Regions from separate parts of the Mesorhizobium sp. ESP7-2 genome, predicted to be linked through region 3. Evidence: riboswitches for the same ligand, from Rfam matches in the RefSeq annotation. Region 3 holds a riboswitch; each other region holds the start of a gene.
What was found. Region 3 has a riboswitch for cobalamin ahead of LB543_RS09795 (aromatic ring-hydroxylating oxygenase subunit alpha). Riboswitches for the same ligand answer to the same signal wherever they lie in the genome.
Positions count from the first base shown of each region.

Region 1 (7,506 bases), on a different contig from region 3:
ATGATGGCGGGACCCATTCGATCGAAGAAGATGAACGGCCCGACCAGGCGCCGCTTGGCGGTCGGCAAGGCGCGGCGCACCTCGAAGCCGCCAATATCCTTGGCGTTCGGGATGACCATCAGCTCGATCTGGTCGCTGGCGAAGGCATCGCCGGCCTCAGGGTCTTTCCCCGGGAAGAAGCTCATGAACTCTCCTGGTCAGCGGTCAGTGGGCGCTTTGGGCATATCAGGCGAACCGGATCGCCGCCTTTGCTCTTAGTTTAGCCGCCACCTCTTCGCGATTGCGCGGATGCTGGTGGGTTTCGAGCGAATCGAGAAGCTCGCGTGCCGATGCCGCGATGGCGTCGACCGCGTGATCAAATGCATGCTGGTTCTTGGCGGAAGGCCGCGTCGTACCGCTCAGCTTGCGGACAAACTGGAGTGCCGCGTCGCGGACTTCGTCATTGGTTGCCGGCGGATCAAAATTGAACAGGGTCTTGATGTTTCTGCACATCGCTTCCGTATCTCCTCTTGTCCGTTTCAATCGGGACGAACTGTATCCTCGATCATGATCGTGTCCAAAAATCGGTAAAGCTGCTCGGCTCCCTAGTCCGCGTCGAGCGGCTCGGTTCCAACCGGCTTGCCGTCGCGCGACAGCCTGATCTTCTCGACCTTGTCCTCAGCGGCCTTCAGCAACCGGTCGCAATGCATCTTCAGCGCCTCGCCGCGCTCGTAGATCCGGATCGACTGGTCGAGCGGCACGTCGCCACGCTCCAGATCATCGACGATCTTCTCCAGAGCGTCGAGTGCCTGTTCGAAGCTCATCGCCTTGACGTCTTCGTTGATCTCACCAGTCATCATTCATCCTTTCATCAGTCGCCCGACATGGGCGGCGACCGAAAATGCCAATCCCTGCAGATCGTAGCCGCCCTCGAGCAGGCTGACGAGCCGGTTGCCGCCATGGCGTGCGGCGCGCTGCATCAGCTGGCCGGTCGCCCAGTCGAAATCGTCCTCGGTCAGATTGATTTCCGCCAGCGGGTCGCGATGGTGCGCGTCGAAGCCGGCCGAAATGATGATCAGGTCGGGCGCGAAATTGTCGAGTGCCGGCAGCACGCGCGACAGGAAGGCATCGCGAAACACCTCGCTGCCGGTCCGCGGCGCCAGCGGCGCGTTGACGATATTGCCAGCGCCGGTCTCGTTCTTCGCGCCGGTGCCGGGATAGAGCGGCATCTGGTGTGTCGAGCAATAGAGCACCGAGGGATCGTCCCAGAAAATATCCTGCGTGCCGTTGCCGTGATGCACGTCCCAGTCGACGACGGCGACACGCTCGGCGCCATGCTTCTTCTGTGCATAGCGCGCAGCGATTGCCGCCGTATTGAAGAAGCAGAAGCCCATGGCCGTGGTCTTTTCCGCATGGTGCCCAGGCGGCCGGGCGGCGACGAAGACATTGTCGGCGCGGCCCGCAAAGACGTCGTCGACGGCGGCGTTGGCGGCGCCGATCGCCGTGGTCGCGGCCTGCCAGCTCTTCGGGCTGGCGGTGGTGTCGGCATCGATGCGGGCAATGCCTTCGTCGGGGATGGCGGCGCGGACACGCGCGACGAAATCGGCGGGATGCGCGTAAAGGATGGTCGCCTCGTCGCCTTGCGGTGCCTCGACGCGGTCGAGCGCGGCGAAAGCTTCGTCGTCGAGCACGCGTTCGATGGCGCGCAGGCGGTCGGGCCGCTCGGGGTGACCGGGCGGGGTGATGTGTTCGAGAAAGATCGGGTGCGTGTAGAGACGAGTGGCCATGTCCCCCTATCTAGTGCCCCGGCGCGGCGATGGCCATGCGTTGCGGCCTGATCGCTGGGGAAAATCGAACCTGCGTCCATTCATGTCGCTGCGGGCATTGGCGTCGCCGGCCATTCGGCGTAAGACTGCCGCTACTGCCTGGTGCCCGCGAAAGCGGGAGAATCGGGAACACGGTTTGATACCGTGGCGTGCCCAACGCTGTGAGGGGGACTGCGCCGGTAAGTGCCACTGTCGATGACGGGAAGGCACCGGACGTGGGTTGATCCCGAGCCAGAAGACCGGCCTGGCAGGCATCGTCATCCGCATGGTCAGGCGGATGACGTCAGAGCGACGTGCGTTCTCTTGGACGCACAAAGTACGCTCTGAAAATTTGAACTGCTGCAATCGCAAGGGGACAAGCGATGCCGGAAGATATGACCGCTGCAATGGGCGATGGATTCGACCAGATTGCGCGCGACGCGGTTTACCGCGCCATGTTCACGCGGCGCGACGTGCGTAGCCATTTTACATCGGAGACGATCGACGACGAGGTGCTGGCGCGGCTGCTGCTTGCCGCCCATCACGCGCCGTCGGTCGGCTTCATGCAGCCCTGGAATTTCATCGTCATTCGCGATGCCGCGCGACGGGGGGAGGTGCGCGACCTGTTCTTGGCCGCCCGCGAACAGGAACTGCCGGCAATCGAGGCAGACCGGCGGGCGCTCTACCGCAAGCTCAAGCTCGAAGGCATTTGCGAAAGCGCGCTCAACATCTGCATCACCTGCGACCGCGAGCGTTCGAAAGGCTCGCCGCTGGGACGCTGGCACAATCCGGAAATGGATCTCTACAGCACGGTCTGCGCGGTGCAGAATTTCTGGCTGGCGGCACGCGCCGAGGGCGTTGGCGTCGGCTGGGTCAGCATCATCGAGACGCAAGCGCTGAAAAGCCTTCTATCTATCCCCGAGCACGTGACGCCGATCGCCTATCTCTGCGTTGGCCGTGTTTCCGAGTTCGCGCCCAAACCCGACCTCGAAACGCATGGCTGGGGCCGACGGCTGCCGCTGCCCGACCTGATCATGAGCGAGACGTTTTGCGGCCAGGGTGAGGCGTCGCTCAAATCCACGGTGGCCCGCCTCAACACCGTAGCCGCTGCGCCGGCAAACCCCGCCGATCAGCGCGTCGCGCCGGCCGTACCCCAGCGCGAACCGTCGAAGGTGGAGAGCGCCTTGTCCTTGAGTTCCCGGAACTTTGACGAGGCTTCGGCGAGCCGGGCGTCCCAGGCGGCATCGGGGACCTGGCCCTCGATGGTCTTGAAATAGACCTGCATCAGGCAGGCAATGGCGAACGGCTCGATGAAGGCCGCCTTGAAAGCCCAGGCAAAGACGATGGCCAGAACGAAGGCCCAACCGGCGAGCTGACCGGGCATGACGTAAAGAATAGTGGCTGCCGGCGCCAGCATCAGCAGGAAGATGACAAAGGAGACGCCCCACATGATGACCGCCAGCCAGACCGCGTTCCTGACCATTGTCTTGCCGTTCTGGGCGTAGAGCACGACGCCTTGCCGCGCCGTCTCGAACGGCGAGGACGAATTGATGCGGATGTTGTAGCCGAGAATGATCTCGTCGACATAGGTGAGCGACAGGCGGATCACCGTGTTGATGAACGAGACCAGGCCGCTCAGGCCCGGAATGGGCAGGAAGGCTGCGATGCCGCCGAGCAGGCCGGTGATGGCGCGGATGGCGCCCTTGACCAGTTGGTCGACGACGAAAAGGATGTTCGCCTCGGCAAAACGCTCGGTCACAATCTCTCTTGCGTAGGCGATCTGGTTCTGGCTGTCGGGAACGTCATGGCCGTCGATCAGATGAACCATGACGGCGATGTGACCCGCCTTGACGACGTAAAGGATATATTCGCGGATCCAATAGACGGCGATCGAGACGAGGCCGAAACCGACCACGCCACCCCACATGGCGAAGGACAACGGTCCATCAGGATCGGTGGAGATATGGCCGACGCCATAGCCGACGGAGGCGCCCGTGCCGGTGGCCATGATGTAGGCCAGCGTGATGCCGAAATAGACGATCATGCGAAAGACAATGAAGGGCCAGGTCCGCATCATGATGGACACCGACCTGCCGATATCGAAATCCCACATGCCCGAATCTCCCCTCAGAGATGGCTGTGGAGGATGCGCTCAAACCGGCTATTGTCAATTGCAGGCGGCGGCGGGAGGCGCCACGGTGGCTCAGTTTGGCCGCGCTTCCGGCTTCTCGAGCAGGCCTTCAAGCAATTGCTTGAAGGCTGCCACCACCTTCCTCGACGTCGCTTCGGGATCGTTCGAATTGGCGATCCGCTGCGCGGCCTGACTGCTCGCCCCATTGATCAGCCGCGCCGCGGTCTCCGGATCGAGGCCCGGCACGACCACCCCCTCCTCTTGCAGCGCGGTCAGATGATCGGTCATTGAACCGACGCAGGCATTGGCATTTGACCACTGTGCCGGATCGCCCAGCACCGCCGGACCGTCCCGGAACATGATGCGCTGGATTTCCGGCTCGAGCGCCATCTCGATATAGGTGGTGCATTCGTCGACGAAATGCTGCCAGCGGGTCGGCGCCCTCGACGCGACCTCGTTCACCCGCGCCGCCATTTCAGCATCGATTTGCGCGATAACCGCCTCAAGCAGTCCCTTCTTGTCGCCGAAGTGATGATAGAGGGCGCCGCGCGTCAGTCCGGCCGACGCGGTGAAATCGTCCATCGACGCTTCGGCGTACCCGATGGTGCCAAAGGCTTGGCGCGCCGCGGCGATCAGCTTGGCGCGTGTCTCCGCGATCATCTCCTTGCGTGGTCGATGCATGTCCTGGCCTTATCTACATACGCCCCGTATGCCAATTGACATACGCGACGTATGGTCTATTTAACACTCATACGTCCCGTATGTAATCGTCGAGTCGCTCCTTGTCGAGGAACAGGATCATGCAAAACCCCTATTCGGAAATCTTTCGCGCCCCCGGAGCCAAGGGCTTTGCCGCCGCCGGCTTCATGGCGCGCCTGCCGATCGCCATGGCGCCGATCGGCATCGTGGCGATGTTGTCGCAGACGCGTGGCGAATACTGGCTGGCGGGTGCGGTTTCCGCGACATTCGCCTTGGCCAATGCTTTCCTGGCGCCGCAAATATCGAGGTTGGTCGACCGCCTCGGCCAGACGCGGGTTGTCGTACCCACCACCATCATCTCCGTGCTCGCATTCGCGGCCCTGATCGCATCGGCCAACCGGGATTGGCCGGTATGGACGCTGTTCGTGTCGGCACTGCTGGCCGCGGCAATGCCAAGCATGCCGGCCATGGTGCGGGCGCGCTGGACCGAGATTTTCCGGGGCCGGCCCGAGATGAACACCGCCTTCGCCTTCGAGTCGGCGGCGGATGAACTGGTCTACATCGCCGGCGCATCGCTGTCGGTGGGCCTCAGCGCCGCGCTGTTCCCGGAAGCGGGCGTGCTCGTCAGCACGCTGTTCCTCGCCCTTGGCTCGACAGCCTTCATCCTGCAGCGTTCGACCGAACCGCAAGTGCGACCGGTGGACCATGGCTCAACGGGCTCGGCAATCCGCCGGGGGCCGGTTCAAATCATCACCTTCGCCATGATCTTCATCGGCGCGACTTTCGCGACGACGGAGGTGAGCACGGTGGCGATCACCAAGGAATTCGGCCAGCCGGGCGCCGCAAGTCTCGTCATCGGCGTCTATGCGCTGGGGTCCTTCGTGCTCGGCATCATCATCGGCGCGCTCAACCTGAAAGCACCGCTGCAGCGCCAGCTCGCCATCGCGGTCGCTTTGGTCACGCTCGGCACGCTGCTGCCGCTTACCGCCGGCACCGTGCCTGCGCTCGCGCTGACTGTCTTCATCAGCGGCGTGGCGATCTCGCCGACCTTCATCACCGCCTTCGGCCTGATCGAACGGCATGTCCCTGAAACGATGCTGACCGAAGGCATCACCTGGGTGATGACCGGCATCGGCATCGGTATGGCGCTGGGCTCTTTCGCCGCCGGTGCGGTGGTAGACGCGTTCGGCGCCCAGAGCGGGTTCTGGGTTTCGGTGGCGTCAGGCGTTATCGCACTGGTCACGGTGCTGCTCGGCCAGCGCAGCCTCGCTACCCACGAATGCGAGCTGGAAGGATGCGAGGCGGCAATCCCGGCCGAATGACAGCCAGGATTTGTCGAGCTTAGATAATCTCGGTCTTGGCGATATGAATGCCAAAACCCTCGAGACCGACATAGTGGCGCTCGCGCGAGGCGATCAGGTTGATCGAGGAAATGCCGAGATCCTTCAGGATCTGCGCACCAAGGCCGATCTCACGCCATTCGCTCTCGCGCCGGCGCGCCTCTTCATGGTCCTCGCGATCGCCCGGCGCCGGCCGGTTGCGCTCCTGGTGAGCGACGCCGACCGAGCCCTCGCGCAGATAGACGATGACGCCGCGCTTGCGCTCGCCCATCGCCTTCATGATGGCATCGAGCCGGTGGCTGGTGCCGAACACGTCGGTCACCACATCCTCCGAATGCAGCCGCACCGGCACCTCCTCGCCGTCGCGAATGTCGCCGAAGACGATGGCGACGTGATGCATCGTGTCCCAGGGCAGCGTGTAAGTGAAGACCTGCGCCCTACCACCCAGCGTTTCGATGTCGGAGCAGGCGACGCGCTCGACCAGCGTTTCCTTGCGCTGCCGGTAGGCGATTAGGTCGGCGACCGAAACCTGCTTGAGACCGTGCTCCTCGGCGAAGGCCGCGACTTGTGGGCCGCGCTTGACGGTGCCGTCATCATTGACCAGTTCGGAAATGACACCGATCGGCGGCAGGCCGGCGAGCTTGCAGAGGTCGACGGCCGCCTCGGTATGGCCCGAGCGCATCAAGACGCCGCCCTCGCGCGCGATCAGTGGGAAGATGTGGCCAGGGCGGACGAAATCGGAGGCGCCGACATTGCCGTTGGCAAGATTGCGCACGGTCAGGGTGCGGTCGTCGGCCGAAATGCCTGTCGTCGTGCCATGCTTGAAGTCGACGCTGACGGTGAAGGCGGTGGTGTGGGCCGAATCATTGTCGGCGACCATCGGCGCGAGGTTCAGCCGCTTGGCTTCCTCGCGCGGCATTGGTGTACAGACGATGCCCGACGTGTTGCGCACGATGAAGGCCATCTTCTCCGGCGTACAGTGAACGGCGGCGACGATCAGGTCGCCCTCGTTCTCACGCCCGTCATCGTCCATGACGACGACGATCTCGCCGCGTTCGAAAGCCCGGATTGCTTCGACGATCTTCTTCTGGTCGTAAGGCATGGAAATGCTCGCTTCGCTCGCAGGGAATAGGCAATAGGCAGCAGGGAAAAGGAAATTTTGGCTCTTTCGGGCGGGCAGACTGGCCTCCTGCCTAATCCCTACTGCCTATTCCCTTTCCTGTCTGTCCTCGATGCCGCAGATAGTGGTCGGCAATGGCGCAGGCAACCATGGCCTCGCCGATCGGCACGGCGCGGATTCCCACGCAAGGGTCGTGGCGACCCTTGGTCATCACCTCCACATCGTTGCCGTCCTTGTCGATCGATTTGCGCGGCGTCAGGATCGAAGAGGTCGGCTTGACGGCAAAGCGCGCGACGATCGCCTGGCCGGTGGAGATGCCGCCGAGGATGCCGCCGGCATTGTTGGACAGGAAGACCGGCTTGCCGTCATTGCCCATGCGCATTTCGTCGGCATTCTGTTCGCCGGAAATGCGGGCGGCCTCGAAACCGTTGC
Region 1 covers NZ_JAIUGQ010000009.1:186,585-194,090, reverse strand. Annotated here, with positions in the region: gene LB543_RS12025 (pirin family protein) at 1-185, opposite strand, end outside; gene LB543_RS12020 (DUF2277 domain-containing protein) at 226-492, opposite strand; gene LB543_RS12015 (exodeoxyribonuclease VII small subunit) at 585-836, opposite strand; gene LB543_RS12010 (histone deacetylase family protein) at 840-1,766, opposite strand; cobalamin riboswitch at 1,889-2,068, shown strand; partial or broken gene bluB (5,6-dimethylbenzimidazole synthase) at 2,168-2,746, shown strand; gene LB543_RS12000 (hypothetical protein) at 2,914-3,897, opposite strand; gene LB543_RS11995 (TetR/AcrR family transcriptional regulator) at 3,988-4,596, opposite strand; gene LB543_RS11990 (MFS transporter) at 4,716-5,936, shown strand; gene ribB (3,4-dihydroxy-2-butanone-4-phosphate synthase) at 5,956-7,056, opposite strand; gene aroC (chorismate synthase) at 7,148-7,506, opposite strand, start outside.
Region 1: another riboswitch for cobalamin. It lies ahead of bluB (5,6-dimethylbenzimidazole synthase); the one in region 3 lies ahead of LB543_RS09795 (aromatic ring-hydroxylating oxygenase subunit alpha).

Region 2 (7,506 bases), on a different contig from region 3:
ATCGCCATCGCGATCGGCTCGGCGATCGTTGCGATGCTGCTCTCCGCCCACAAGATGCGCTGGAAAAGCGCGGTCCTCCTGCTGCTGCTGGCGCTGGCCAATGTGTGGACCGCCTATGCCGCCGGCGCCAGCACGCTGATGGCGGCGCGCGCGCTGGCCGGCCTTGCCGAAGGCGGCCTCGTCGCGATCGCCACCGAACTGATCGCCCGCTCGCGGCGCGCCGAACGCATCGGCGGCTATTTCGTCACCATTCAGACGCTGGCGCAATGCGCCCTTGCGCTGCTGCTGGCGCTCTATGTCATCCCCGCCGCCGGATCGGCGGGGGGCTTCCTCGTTCTTGCCGTCGTCTGTGTGGCGTCGCTGGTGGTCGCCTTCGCGGTCCCCGCCGATTATGCCGACCTGCCGAAGGAAGAAAACCTCGCCAATGTGCTGACGGTTCCTTCGATCACCGCGCTGTTGTCGGTTTTCTGCTACTTCATGTTCTTCGGCGCGGTCTGGGCCTTTCTGGAGCCGCTCGGCGCGCAATTCGGCATCGACGGCCGCACCGTCGGGCTGATCGTCTCGGCCAGCCTCGCCGTGCAGGTGCTGGGCGCGATGACGGCGACCGTGTTCGAGGCGCGCATCGACTATCGCCTCGCCATCGCGGCGATCGGTATCGTCGCGCTTGTCGCCTCGCTCGTCCTTGCCAGCGGACCTGGCCTCACGACATTCTGGGTCGCCGCCCTGGTCATGGGTTTTATCCTGCTGTTCATCGTGCCCTACCAGATCCGGCTGGCGATCACCGCCGACGAAAGGCGCACCGCCGTGCTGCTGGTGCCGGCCGCCCAGCTTTTCGGCCTGGCGATCGGGCCGGTCGCCGCGTCGCTGCTCATCGACGGCAAGGATTTTCGCCCGGTGCCGGAATTCGCCGCCGCAAGCGCTGTCGCCAGCGTGGCGTTGCTCGGCCTGTTTGTACTCGTCGTACGGCGTCGCCGGGTTGTTGCGTGAGCACCATGTCGAACAACTGGAGCAACTGGTCGGGCTTTGTCACGGCCGAGCCGCGGCTGCTTGCCCGCCCCGCCGATGCCGGCGAACTCGGCGACCTCATTCGCACCGCACCCGGCCCGGTCCGCGTCGTCGGCGCCGGTCACTCCTTCACGCCATTGGTGAAGTCGCAAGGCACCATCCTGTCGCTGGAGAAGCTGGAAGGGCTGGTCTCGCATGACGCGAAAAGAAATCAGGCGCGCGTACGGGCAGGGACGCGGCTTGGTTCGCTCATGCGCATCCTGCAGGGCATCGGCCAGGGCCTGCCCAACATGGGCGACATCGACCGCCAGGCGATAGGCGGCGCGCTGGGCACGGCTACCCATGGTTCGGGGCCGACGCTCGGCGCCTACCACACGCAGCTGGAAACGGTGCGGATCGTCGACGGGCTCGGCAAGGTCCGCGAATTCAAGCGGGAAGGGGACCAGGAGACGATCCATGCCATCGGCGTCGCCCTCGGTGCCTTCGGTGTGCTCAGCGAAGTGACGCTGAACAACATCGCGAGCTACCGGCTGCGGCGCCGCAAATGGGTGCTGCCGATAGGCGACATGCTGCGCGATTTCGAAACGATGATGGCCGCGCACCGGTCGGCCGAATTCTATTACATTCCCTTCTCCGGCTACGCGCAGTTCATCGCCAGCGACTTCAGCACCGAAGCCACGACGATGCGCCCGACCGACGACGACGAGGGCTCCTTGCGCACGTTGCGCCGCTTGCGCACCGGGCTTGCCTGGCTGCCGTCGCTGCGCCGCAGGTTGATCCGCGGCGCCGTCGCCAAGGTGCCGGCCGAGGACTATGTGCAGGACTGGCTCAACGTCTACGCCAGCGACCGGCAGACCAGGTTCAACGAAATGGAATATCACCTTCCCTTCGAGGAGGGGCCGAAGGTGCTGGCCGAAATCATCGAACTGACGGAAAAGCATTTTCCGGAGGTCTATTTCCCGATGGAAGTGCGGTCGGTGGCATCGGACGAATTCTGGCTCTCGCCCTTTCATAAAAGGCTCACCTGTTCGATCGCCATCCACCACGATGCGGCGAACGATCCGTTGCCGTTCATGCGTGCGGCCGAGCCGATCTTCCGCAGATATGGCGGCAGGCCGCACTGGGGCAAGATGCACAGCCTGAAAGCTGCCGATCTGAAAAAGCTCTATCCGCGCTGGAACGATGCGATGGCGGTGCGCCGCGACATCGATCCGCAAAACCGCTTCGTCTCGCCCTACATGGCCGACCTGTTCGGCATCGAACCCAGTCCTTTTGGTATCTAACGATGACGGCGTATTTCGCCACGCTTTCGGATGCGCTGAAGCAGGCGGGCATCTTCCAACCCTGCCTGCTGCTCGACCGCGATCGGCTGGATGGCAACATCGCCCTGGTGAAAGAGAGGCTTGATGCCAGCCTTGCCGTACGGCTGGTCGACAAGTCGCTCGCTTGCCTGCCGCTGCTCTCCCATATCGGCAAGGCGCTTGGAACCCAACGCTTCATGACCTTCCATCCGCCGATCAGCGAGGCGGTGTTGAACGCGTTTCCGGATGCGGATCTCCTCTACGGCAAACCGATGCCGGTCGGGGCGGCAAGGGCGGTGCTTTCCAGAGGCGATGCGGCCTGGTCGCGGGTATGCTGGCTGATCGATACACAGGAGAGGCTGGCGGAGTATGGCGCGCTCGCGGCCGAGCTCGGCGTCGAGCTGCGCATCGCTTTCGAAATCGATGTCGGACTGCATCGTGGCGGCTTCGCCGATCCGGAGGCTTTGTCGCAGGCTCTGACGGCACTGCCGGCTCACAAGGGGCTGCGCTGCGAAGGCGTCATGGCCTATGAGGCGCATGCGCCGCACATACCCGGCCTGTTCGGCGGACCTGCCAAGGCGTTGGCGCAAGCCTCGGAACGGGCCGCCGCTTTCGTGGCGCGCCTCGGCATGAACCAGCGCCATATCTTGAATATCGGCGGCAGCAAGACCGCGCTGCTTCATCATGACGGCACCGCCAACGAAGTGTCGATGGGCTCGGCCTTCGTGCTGCCCCGCGATTTCGACACGCCCGGTCTCGGTGGCTTCCAGCCGGCCGCCTTCATCGCGACGCCAATTCTGAAAGTGGTCGAGCCGATGCTGCCCGGCCCGCCTGCGGTCTCGCGTCTGCTCCAGGCGCTCGGCCGGTTTCCGCGCAAGGGCTGCTATCTCTATAGCGGCAAATGGATGGCCGAACCGGTGTTTCCCGAAGGCATGGAGACGAACGGTCTGCTTGGCCTGTCCTCCAACCAGCAATTCATGTCCCTGCCCGCCGAGGCCGTCGTCAGGCCGGGCGACTACGCATTCCTGCGGCCGACGCAGAGCGAAGCCGTGCTGCAGCAGCTCGGGCCGATCGCGGTGCTTTCCGGTGGCAGGATCGTCGACCGCTGGCCGGTGCTGCCGATGGGGTGATGGCTGTCGTCTCGGCGTCGCCATTGGCGCCTGCATCTGCGATGTCGTCATTCCAGGGTCTGCGCGCGTCACTGCGCTCCCGGCTCCGCACAAGAATGACGAAGTTGTGAGGCGCCTCATTGCAAACGATTTTATTGACTCAGTCAACTAAATGACTGATCCTGTCCAGGACAGGAGGAATCCCCATGACGATCCACGACCATCCCGGCAAGGAACGCATCGACGCGATGCGCGCCTTCAACCGCTTCTACACCCGCCAGATCGGTGTGCTCGACGAAGGCTGGCTGAAAAGCACCTTTTCGCTTACCGAGGCGCGGGTGCTCTATGAGCTTGCCCATCGCGACGGGCTCGTCGCCAGCGACCTGGTGCGCGATCTCGGCCTTGACCCCGGCTATGTCAGCCGTTTGCTCAAAAAATTCGAGGAGCGCGGTCTGGTCGAGCGCGAAGCCACCGAGGCGGACGCGCGCCGCGCCTCGATCGCGCTGACGCCGGCGGGCAGGCAAGCCTTCGCGCCGCTCAACCAGGATTCGCACGACCAGGTGCGCGCGCTACTCGATCGCCTGGCGCCCGTCGATCAGGATCGGCTGGTCAAGGCCATGCGCATCGTCCAGGACCTGCTCGGCGACAGACCCGAACCCAAGGTGCCTTACATCCTGCGGCCGCTGCAGGTTGGCGACATCGGCTGGGTCACGCGCCGCCAGGGCATGCTCTACGCCCAGGACTATGGTTGGGACGAAACCTACGAGGCGCTGGTGGCTGAGATCCTCGGCGAGTTCGTCAAGAATTTCGATCCGAAATGGGAGCGCGGCTGGATCGCCGAGCGGGAAGGTGAGGTCGTCGGCTCGGTCTTCGTCGTGCGCAAGTCGGATCAGGTGGCCAAGCTGCGGCTGCTCTATGTCGAACCTTCGGCGCGCGGCCTCGGCATCGGCAAGCGCCTGGTCGAGGAATGCATCGGCTTCGCCCGCGCCAGGGGCTACAAGACGCTGACCCTATGGACCAACGACATTCTGACCGCGGCCCGGCACATCTACCAGGCGGCCGGTTTCAAGCTGATCGAGGAAGAGCCTCACCATTCCTTCGGCAAGGATCTGGTCGGACAGAACTGGGATCTGGAGCTGTAGCGGCGCGTCATGCCTTGACCGGCACCCAGATCTCCAGCCCGCCATTACCGGTGCGGCCATCGAATTCGGGCCTATAGCGCTCGAATTCCGGCGCGTAGGCGATTTCATGGCCGGAGGCGGGAAGCCAGCCGTTCCAGATCGTGTCGATCGTGCGCCGATGAAAAAACGGCAACGGCTGTCAGGCGGTCGGACGCAAAGTCGACGACAGGCTTGCACTCAGGTCTGTTCTGTTATAACAAAACGAAGCAATCGCCTTGCCTCGCCGTCGCGCGCGGCCTAGGCTGCGACTCGTGATGGTCCCCGAGCCGAAAGGCGAGGGGTGAAAAGGGAACGCGGTGAGACCTCATGGGGTCGAGGCCGCGGCTGCCCCCGCAACTGTAAGCGGTGAGCAAGATCCGGAACGCCACTGGCCGGCAAGGCTGGGAAGGCAGGATTGCGCAGAGACCCGTGAGCCAGGAGACCTGCCATCACCGAGTTGACCGGACGGGGTGTGCCGGGAGGAAACGTGGACATCGGTCTTGTCGGCCGGTCGACCAACATCCTTCCGTCGCCAGTTTTGAAAGTGACGGGAAGTTGGACGGCGCAATCGATCGTATTCACCCCGGCTCCATGCACCAGATCATCGTGTGCACTCTTTGCCGCGACGTGCCGACCGGCGTCAGGTCGGGCGAAGGTTTGTGCGCCGAGTTGCGCTCCCGCCTCTCGGCCCAGCCCGACGTGGCGCATGGTTTCACGGTCGAGGGCGTGACTTGCATGGCGGGTTGCGCGCGTCCCCTGGCGGTGGCTTTCCAGGCGCCAGGCAAGGCAGCCTATCTCTTCGGGTCGATCGACGCGCAGGCCGACGCTGCCGATCTCGTGCGGTTTGCCAGGCTTTACGCTTCGCTTCCCGACGGCTGGTGCAATTCCGGACAACGTCCGCCGCGCCTGGCCGGCAAGACGCTGGCCCGCATCCCGGGAGCCGGCAAGCTGGCGAATGGCAATCGATGACAACGCCGCTTCTCGATGCGCGCGACCTGGGCGCGACGGCGAATGGCCGGCATCTGGTCCATGCCGTCAGCCTGTCGGTGACATCAGGTGACCGCCTCGCCATCATTGGTCCCAACGGCGCCGGCAAGACCACGCTACTGCGCATGTTGTCCGGCATGCTCAGGCCGAGCTTCGGAGAGGTGAAGCTCGGCGGGCGGCGCCTGGATGGGATTTCGCCCGCCGAACGGGCCCTGCATATCGCCGTCGTGGGCCAGGCCGACCAGCCGGACCCACGGCTGGCGGTGATCGATTATGTCGAGCTTGGCCGCGTCCCGCATGCCGGCCTGAGGCGCCGCGGCGAGGAACGCGACATTGTCGTGGACGCGCTGCGCCGGACCGGCCTGTTGCCGCTGCTCGGCCGGACCATCGGCTCGCTGTCTGGTGGCGAACGCCAGCGCGCCCAGCTTGCACGTGCCATCGCGCAGGAGCCCAAAATCCTGTTCCTCGACGAGCCGACCAACCACCTCGACCCGCGCGCCCGTGCGGAATTGCTCGAACTGGTGGCCGGCTTCGGCATGACGGTGATCGCGGTGCTGCACGATCTGACGCTGGTGGCACCCTTCGCCACCAGGGTCGCGGTGATGAACGAGGCCCGGCTGCAGGCGCTGGCGCCGCCGCACGAGGCGCTGACGCAGCAGCTGATCCGCGAGATTTTCGGCGTCGACGTGTTTCGCCTGCGCCATCCCACCGAGGACCGCGAACTGACGGTGTTCGACCTTCCGAACCGCGCCGCACCGCCGTCCTGATCAAATCCATCCTTATCCGACACGTTCAACCAAGGAGCAAAGTCCGTGAAACGCCTCGCCTTGTCCCTCGTCGTCTCGCTGCTGGCCTCGACGGCCTTTGCCTTCCCCGTCACCGTCGACAGCTGCGGCAAGCCGCTGACCTTCGACGCGCCGCCGAAGCGCGCCGTCATCCATGATCTCAACATGGCCGAGATGGCCTTCGCGCTGAAGCTGCAGCCATCTATCGTCGGCCTGACCGGTATCACCGGATGGTACAAGGTCGCCCCCGAATTCAAGGCTGAGCAGGGCTCCATTCCCGAACTGGCGCCGAAATATCCGACGCTGGAGAATCTCATCGCCGTCGAGCCCGACTTCTTCTTCGCCGGCTGGTACTACGGCATGAAGCCCGGCGGCGAGGTGACCCCCGACACGCTCGCACCGCACGGCATCAAGACGCTGGTGCTGACCGAAAGCTGCGTCCATCTCGACAAGAGCCGCCCGGCCGCCTCCATGGACCTGCTCTATGGCGACGTCGAAAAGCTGGGCAAGGTCTTCGGCAAGGAGGCGGAAGCGGAAAAGCTTGTCGCCGGCTGGAAGGCGCAACTCGCCGATATCATCGCCAAGGTCGGCAGCGCCAAGGGAACACGCGTGTTCCTGTACGATTCCGGCGAGGACAAGCCGTTTACCGCGGGAAAGTTCGCCATCCCCAGCGCCATGATATCGGCAGCCGGCGGCGACAACATCATGGCCGACATGGATACTAGCTGGGGCAACACGGATTGGGAAACGGTGGCGGCGCGCAATCCGCAATTCCTCATCCTGCTCGATTATCAGGACGGCGGCGGTTACAGGAAACTGCTCGATTTCCTGAAGGCGCACCCGGCGATGAAGGAGACGGACGCGGTCAGGAACGAGCGCTTCGTGGCGCTTCGCTATGCCGAACTGACGCCAGGACCGGCGAACATCGAAGCCATCGGCAAGATCGCCAGGGCGATGCATCCGGAAGCGTTCTGATGGGTCTTGCCCGAGAGCACAAATCCGGCGCGCTTTCAGGGCACAAGGCCTTCACGCTGGCCATGACGGCGGGCGCGGTGGCGCTCGTCGCTCTCGCGCTGCTGTCGATCGCTTACGGCTCGACGCTGATACCTCTAACCGATGTCGTCGCCGCCCTTGGCCGTGCCATCGGGCTGGATGAGCC
Region 2 covers NZ_JAIUGQ010000001.1:128,961-136,466, forward strand. Annotated here, with positions in the region: gene LB543_RS00715 (MFS transporter) at 1-987, shown strand, start outside; gene LB543_RS00720 (D-arabinono-1,4-lactone oxidase) at 993-2,288, shown strand; gene LB543_RS00725 (DSD1 family PLP-dependent enzyme) at 2,291-3,436, shown strand; gene LB543_RS00730 (helix-turn-helix domain-containing GNAT family N-acetyltransferase) at 3,622-4,557, shown strand; partial or broken gene LB543_RS00735 (GyrI-like domain-containing protein) at 4,565-4,714, opposite strand; cobalamin riboswitch at 4,835-5,041, shown strand; gene LB543_RS00740 (DUF1636 family protein) at 5,131-5,544, shown strand; gene LB543_RS00745 (ABC transporter ATP-binding protein) at 5,541-6,329, shown strand; gene LB543_RS00750 (ABC transporter substrate-binding protein) at 6,375-7,322, shown strand; gene LB543_RS00755 (FecCD family ABC transporter permease) at 7,322-7,506, shown strand, end outside.
Region 2: another riboswitch for cobalamin. It lies ahead of LB543_RS00740 (DUF1636 family protein); the one in region 3 lies ahead of LB543_RS09795 (aromatic ring-hydroxylating oxygenase subunit alpha).

Region 3 (7,506 bases):
TATGGGATGGCAGCGCCAGGAATGGCGGCTTCTCCCAGGCAAAGCCCTGGCTGCCGGTGCCAGCCAAGCATCTGTCAAAGGCGGTCAACGTGCAGCAAGGTGACCAAACCTCCCTGCTCGAGCATTACCGGCGCTTTCTTGCCTTCCGCCGCGCCCATCCGGCGCTGGCCAAGGGCGACATCACCTTCATCGAAAGCCAGGGCGACACCGTCGCCTTCACGCGCCGGGCGGGCAATGAGGAGGTCGTCTGCGTCTTCAATCTGGCTGCCGCGCCGGCGAAGGTTGACCTCGGCAACCGAACCCTGCAACCTTTGGCGGGACACGGGTTTTCCGTGCAGGCGGGCACCGGCTCGATCGAACTCGGCGGTTACGGCGCCTGGTTCGGGCGCATAGGCTGAAACATCCGAAGAATCACTGGAGGAAATCAATGGCCGATGTCAATTTGAGGCAAGTGAAGAAGTCCTACGGGAATCTCAACATTCTCCACGGCATCGACCTCGACATCAAATCGGGCGAGTTCATCGTCTTCGTCGGTCCGTCGGGCTGCGGCAAGTCGACCTTGCTGCGCTCTATCGCTGGGCTCGAGGAAATCACCTCGGGTGAACTCAGGATCGACGGCCAGGTGGTCAACGACGTGCCGCCGTCGAAGCGCGGCATCGCCATGGTGTTCCAGTCCTACGCGCTCTATCCGCACATGACCGTCTACGACAACATGGCCTTCTCGATGAAGATCGGCAAGGAAAGCAAGGCCGAGATCGACAAGCGGGTGCGGCAGGCCGCCGAAATCCTGCAGCTGACCAAATATCTCGACCGCCTGCCCAAGGCGATGTCGGGCGGCCAGCGCCAGCGTGTCGCCATCGGCCGCGCCATCGTGCGCAATCCGAAAGTGTTCCTGTTCGACGAGCCGCTGTCGAACCTTGACGCGGCACTGCGCGTCGCCACGCGCATCGAGATCGCCAAGCTCAAGGAATCCATGCCCAACACGACCATGATCTACGTCACGCACGACCAGGTCGAGGCGATGACGCTGGCCGACCGCATCGTCGTGCTCAAGGACGGCCACATCGAGCAGGTCGGCACGCCGATGGAGCTCTACAAGAACCCCGGCAACCTCTTCGTCGCCCAGTTCATCGGCTCGCCGGCCATGAACATCCTGCCGGCGACGGTCGACAAGACGGGCAACCCAACCATCATCAGCCATGTCGGCGGACGCAAGGCGACGGTACCGATCGCGACGCCTGCCTCGGCAAAGGGAGCGGCGGTCAGCTTCGGCGTGCGGCCGGAAGATCTCGCGATCGCCAGTGGTAGCGACTATCTGTTCGAGGGGACGGTCGATTATCTCGAGCAGCTCGGCGAGGTCCAGCTGGTCTATATCGACATCGGCCGGGCCGACCTGCCGCTGGTGACCAAGTTGCCGGGCAATGTCGAGGTCAAGCGCGGCTCGACGTTGCGGCTGACCGCCAATGCCGGCGACCTTCATATCTTCGATGCCGACGGTCGCTCCTTTGCCTTGCACGAAGTCGAAGCAAAGGCGGCCTGAGACCAACTGTTCTCGACAACGCAAAAAGAGCGGCGGGCATGGCCCGCCGCTCTTCTTTGTCTATGTCTATGGTCCGGATCTGTTAGTTGTTGCCGAACAGATTGCGATCGGCACCCTGATGGGCCGGCTTCTGCACGTCGCCGGACGAATTGAGCAGCTTGTAGACGGGCGAGTCGCTGTTGCGGATCGAACCCGTATGCGACGTGTCGACATTGACGGTCGACGACGCAGTGGGCTGATTGGCGCCATTGGAGCCATAGTTGTCGCTGCCGGCGAAGGCGTTGCCGGAGAGGGCCAGAACGGCGGCGGCAGCAATGAGGATCTTGTTCATTTTAAGTACTCCTGATTTCTTGAATTCCACGAGCGGCGGGCTAGCCCGCCGCTCGTGGACGGGCCGTTAACGGCCGAAGAGGTTGCGATCGCTGCCCTGCTGGGCAGGCGCCTGCGTGGCCGAAGCCGACTTGCCGATCGACGCTGTGTTCGAGTTGTCGGTCGAAGTGACAGCGGCCTGGTCGGCGCCGCTCGAACCGTAATTGTCACTGCCGGCGAAGGCGCTGCCGGAGAGGGCCAGGACGGCGGCGGCAGCAATGAGGATCTTGTTCATTTTAAGTACTCCTGAATTTGTGGCATCCACCGGCGCGGCAGGGTCGCCCCGCCGCGTGCCCGGGATCGGCTGTTAGTTGTTGCCGAAGAGGTTGTGGTCGGCGCCCGTCACAGGCGCATGAGCAGCCGGCTCCGACTTGCCGGTCGAAGCGGTGTACGAGCTGTCCACGGCTGCTGCGGGCTGATTGGCGCCGTTCGAACCGTAATTGTCGCTACCAGCGAAGGCGCTGCCGGAAATCGCCAGAAGGGCGGCGGCAGTGAGAACAATCTTTTTCATTTTGGGTACTCCAGTATTTTTCCGTCCGTCTAGCGGCGTGTCTTGGGATTAAAATCGCGTCGTTCGGACAGCCCCGATGTGGGAGAGCCCCACGGCCGTTTCCAATCACGAAGTTGTTCAGCGTGGACCATGACTCCACTACTTGAAATTGTACCAGGGCTTTCCACATCCGCTCTTTTTCTTCGTGATATCAATTGGTTATCTAAAGCCAACGCCTCGATCATCAACTGTGTCGGAGGCTCGGCGTTCACACCGTCTTGCACGCACCGTCAACAGAAACGAACCGTTCGGTTCGATTTTAGACTCTGCTAATAGTCACTTTTTGAAACCGTTAACCTTCTCGTCCGCGGCAAAGGGGTCGAAAACGGTGCCGGCGCGTCTGCCGACGGAGGTCGATTCCAACGGCTACGACCCTGTCACGACGATCCAGCGTGCGTGTCGCGCCGCATGGATGCGATGTCGCTTTCGTGCCGATGTCGCAAAGCCTGTCGTGATTAGATCAGGCATCTCAGGTGCCGCTGCGTGACGACGGAGCGGAGAATTGGGAAGCCGGTCAGATTCCGGCGCTGCCCCCGCAACGGTGGTGGAGTTCAAGTCGCAACGGGAGACCACTGGGCGAAGGCCTGGGAAGGTGTCGCGATGGTCCGCAAGGACAACTCCAGAGCCCGGAAACCAGCCCGAGATGGCTAGAACTCGACTGATCGCGGTGGGCGGTCAAGAGGCGGATGGTGTTTGTCCGGCTTTTTGCCGATCTGCGTCCAGTCCTTCCTCAATCACCACCAGTTCAGTCCTTGAAACTGAGGACAGGACATGGACGCGCGCAACGACATGCTGAGGCTCTTGAACAGCCGCAAACAAGGCTTTTCGCTGGAACAGCCCTTTTACACCGACCCGGACTACTTCAAGCTGGACATGGAGCTGATCTGGTATCGCGACTGGCTGTTCATCGGCCATGATTGCGAATTGCCCAAGCCGGGCAGCTTCATCACCGTGCAGATCGGCGATTATCCGGTCGTGCTGGTGCGCGATCAGCAGGGCAAGATCAACGCCTTCCATAATTCCTGCCGCCATCGCGGCAGCCGCGTCTGCAACACCGACAAGGGCATGGCCGCCAAACTGGTCTGTCCCTATCACCAGTGGACCTACGAGCTCGACGGCCGGCTGCTGTTCGCCCGCCAGATGGCCGATGGGTTCGACAAGAGCCAGTTCGGGCTGAAGCCGGTCGCCTGCGAAAGCGTCGCCGGCTATGTCTTCATCTGCCTGGCCAAGGAGCCCGCCGACTTCGCGCCGATGCGGGCGATGATCGAGCCCTATCTGAAGCCGCACCGGCTCAGCGAGGCCAAGATCGCCTTCGAGAGCACGATCATCGAGAAGGGCAACTGGAAGCTGGTCTGGGAAAACAACCGCGAATGCTATCATTGTGCGGGCAATCATCCGGAGCTGTGCAAGACCTTCCCGGAAGCACCGACCGTGACCGGCGTGCAAGGGGCCGACAGCGATCCGGAGATGCTGGCGCACTGGGCGAAATGCGAGGCTGCTGGCCTACCCAGCAAATTCCGCATCGACCCGGCCGGGCAATACCGCGCCACCCGCGCGCCGCTGCTGCGCGATGCCCAGAGCTACACGATGACCGGCAAGCGGGCGGTGAAGAAGAACCTGTCCGACAGCGTCTCGGGCGACCGGATCGGCACGCTGATGCACTATCACTACCCGACAACCTGGAATCATATCCTCATCGACCATGCCGTCACCTTCCGCGTGCTGCCGGTCAGCGCCACGGAGACGGCGGTGACGACCAAATGGCTGGTACACAAGGATGCGGTCGAGGGCGTCGACTACGATCTCGCCGAACTCACCCATGTCTGGACCGAAACCAACGACCAGGATCGCCGCATCGTCGAAGAGAACGCCTTCGGTATCCTATCGCCCGCTTACGAGCCCGGCCCCTATTCCGAGCTGCATGAGGGCGGTGTGATCCAGTTCGTCGACTGGTATGCCCGCTTCATCGGACCGCGCCTTGCCGAAGGTGGCCGGCCTGCGCTGCGCAGCGTCGCATGAGAGGCTGAGGGATGAATGCGATGACCGACCTTGGCCTTTATCGTCATCTCGACCAGATGGCGCCCTGGAACGACAGGCTGCAGGTGCTGGAAGTGACCGGCGTCAGCGACGAGGCGCCGGACGTGAAGACCTTCACCTTCCGGTCCGACAACCAGACCTGGTTCCGCTACAAGCCAGGCCAGTTCGTGACGCTGGAACTGCCGACGCCGGACGGACCGCTGATGCGTACCTATACGCTGTCGTCCTCGCCGTCGCGGCCGTTCTCGATCGCGGTGACGGTGAAGGCGCAGGCGGGCAGCGTCGGCACACGCTGGATGTTCGGTCACCTGGCGCCGGGCTCGCACGTCAAGGCCTATGGACCAGGCGGCGACTTTTCACTGCACAGCCATCCGGCGGCGAAGTATCTGTTCGTCTCGGCCGGTTCCGGCGTGACGCCGATGATGTCGATGCTGCGCTGGCTGAACGACTGCGCGCCATGGACCGATGTCGGCTTCGTCAACTGCGCGCGGCGCCCGGAAGAGATCATCTTTCGCAAGGAGCTCGAGCTGCTCGGTGGCCATATGCCGGGCCTGTCGCTCGGCTTCATGATCGAGGAGCGGTCGAGCCGCGAGGGCTGGTACGGCCATATGGGCCGCATCGACGCCATCCGGCTGCCGCTCCTGGCACCCGATTTCCGCGAACGCGAAATCTTCTGCTGCGGCCCAGATCCCTTCATGCGCGCCGTGCGCGGCATGCTGGAAGCCGCCGGCTTCGACATGACAAAGTACCATCAGGAGAGCTTTGCCGCACCGACCGTGGAGGAAATCCCGGCGCCGTTCGCGGCGCCGGCGCAGGACGGTGTGGCTATCCCCGTCGAAGCCGCGACGCCGATCCGATTCGCGCTTTCGGATGTCGACGCCGAATGCGTCGCCGGCCAGACCGTGCTGCAGACGGCGCGTGCCTCGGGCGTGCGGATACCGGCGGCCTGCGAATTCGGCCTGTGCGGAACCTGCAAGGTGAAGAAAGTCTCCGGCAGCGTCGAGATGAGCCACAATGGCGGCATCCTCGATCATGAGGTCGACGATGGCTTCATCCTGGCCTGTTGTTCCAAGCCATTGTCGTCGCTGGAAATCGAGGCTTGATACCGAACTGATCGCAGAAATGGTCGGCACCTTGCCGGCACAGCTTGCCTTGCCGGGATATCGTTTTCGAATCCCTCGATGGCGAGGCCGTGGTGCTCAACCTTGCCAATGGCAAATATTTCGGCCGTCGCGGCAGTTCCGCCAATGGGACGATCAGGCGACGGTCGCCGCCTATGGCGCATTGCCTTTCCAGCTTGTCTCGGCGGAATTCTTGCTCATTGGCTGATAACGGGAAGGCGCCACGATGCGCGATTAACAGCCCTTTAGGTAATCCCCGCTAGCTTTCAGGGTCAGTTCCAGCGATTTCGGGGGCAGCGGGTGATCGATGTGAGCACTGCCGTGGGGCGGCACCGGTGGCACCTATCTCGATGCTGCTTGATACGCTGGGCGCGACCGCACGATCGGCTTCTGCTTTCGACCACATCGGCTCGGGTTCCTCAATTACAGAGGCAGGCGTAGCTGTGCTCCCAGGATTTCGTCGTTCTGCGTAAAAGTGATGTTTGTTGGAGCGGTCCCGAGCGTGGCAAATGTAAGAAACATCAATACCGCGACTGGCTTTGCGTCTTCGATCGGAAGCTTGTCAGCGGTCTGGCTTGTTGCGACCGTGGTGGTGTTCTCGCTTTTTATGCCATGGGCAGCCGGCGACAATACCGATGTTAGCTGGCTCATTCTTATCTGCGAAAAGGTTCTTGATGGCCAGAAGCTCTATGTCGATATTCTAGAAACCAATCCACCTTTTTCCGTCGCCCTCTATATTGGGCCGGTATGGCTGTCTCAAAGGCTCGGCATTTCGCCGGAATCGGCGATTGAATTCTTTATTTATATGGTTTTTTTCGTTTCAATTGCGCTGTCGGCGGTCGTCATCGAGCGAAGCCGAATTTTCGTCGATGTGAAGACGCAATGGATATATCCCGCGCTAGCGGTTTTGCTTCTCATCATGCCTGGTAATGTTTTCGGCCAGCGCGAGCACATTGGCACGATGTTGTTCATGCCGATGCTGTTCCTGATGATGTGGCGGATTGAACCCCGTGCGGCTGCATCGGTTCCTCTTAGCCTTGCCGTGGCGGTCGGCCTAGCGGGAAGTGTGCTGGTTCTGGTCAAACCACATTGGGCAGCTGGCATCGTACTGCCCTATCTCTTTATCGCTTGGCGCAAACGCTCGGCAATGGCGTGCTTGACTGCCGAAAACGTCGTCATCTTCACAGTTTGCGCTGCCTATCTCGTCAGCGTGTATATATGGTTTCCCGAATTTCTTGGCGCCTTCCTACAATTGCTGCTACGCTACTATGTCAGCCTGCGAGCCAACGTAAACATTTTCGCCGCATTGCCGAGTTTTACGGTCTTTGTCGTTTTCGCGGTCTTCCAGATGCGTAGATCAGTCTGGCGAGACGACGTTGCGCTGGCGGTGGCGAGTGCCGCTGGCTTCTTCGTCTCCATGCTTTACCTGGGAAAATACTGGCCCAATCACCAGTATCCTTATCAGGCTACGTTGCTGGTCGCGATGCTGCTGGCAGTGGCATCGCGATGGAGAATGGCGCTTGGTCTTACAAATACAGAGGCTGCTTCCGAGGTAGCCAGCGTCAGGCTCCACGCCGCAGCCGCGCTGGCTGTGATCGTTGCACTTTCGGTGATGCACCACCAGTCTTACCAGTTGCCTGAGAAAAGCCTGGTCGATGCCATCAAGAGCCGTTATGCCTCGCCTTCGGTCGTCCAGGTCAGTTCCGACCTGTCAGTCGGCAATCCGCTGACAAGGATGACCAACGGTCGCTGGCTGTCGGCCTATGCTCATGATTGGGTTGGCACCTATGCGCTTTGGGGACTGATGCGGGGTGAGTACCAAGGCGAGGACGAGCGCATCGCGCGGCAGGACCTTGATAGTTATACTCGCTACGTCAATTCCCTGATCC
Region 3 covers NZ_JAIUGQ010000007.1:136,040-143,545, reverse strand. Annotated here, with positions in the region: gene LB543_RS09820 (alpha-glucosidase family protein) at 1-398, shown strand, start outside; gene LB543_RS09815 (ABC transporter ATP-binding protein) at 428-1,540, shown strand; gene LB543_RS09810 (DUF680 domain-containing protein) at 1,623-1,871, opposite strand; gene LB543_RS09805 (DUF680 domain-containing protein) at 1,938-2,144, opposite strand; gene LB543_RS09800 (DUF680 domain-containing protein) at 2,217-2,420, opposite strand; cobalamin riboswitch at 2,914-3,116, shown strand; gene LB543_RS09795 (aromatic ring-hydroxylating oxygenase subunit alpha) at 3,231-4,478, shown strand; gene LB543_RS09790 (hybrid-cluster NAD(P)-dependent oxidoreductase) at 4,499-5,599, shown strand; gene LB543_RS09785 (hypothetical protein) at 6,120-7,506, shown strand, end outside.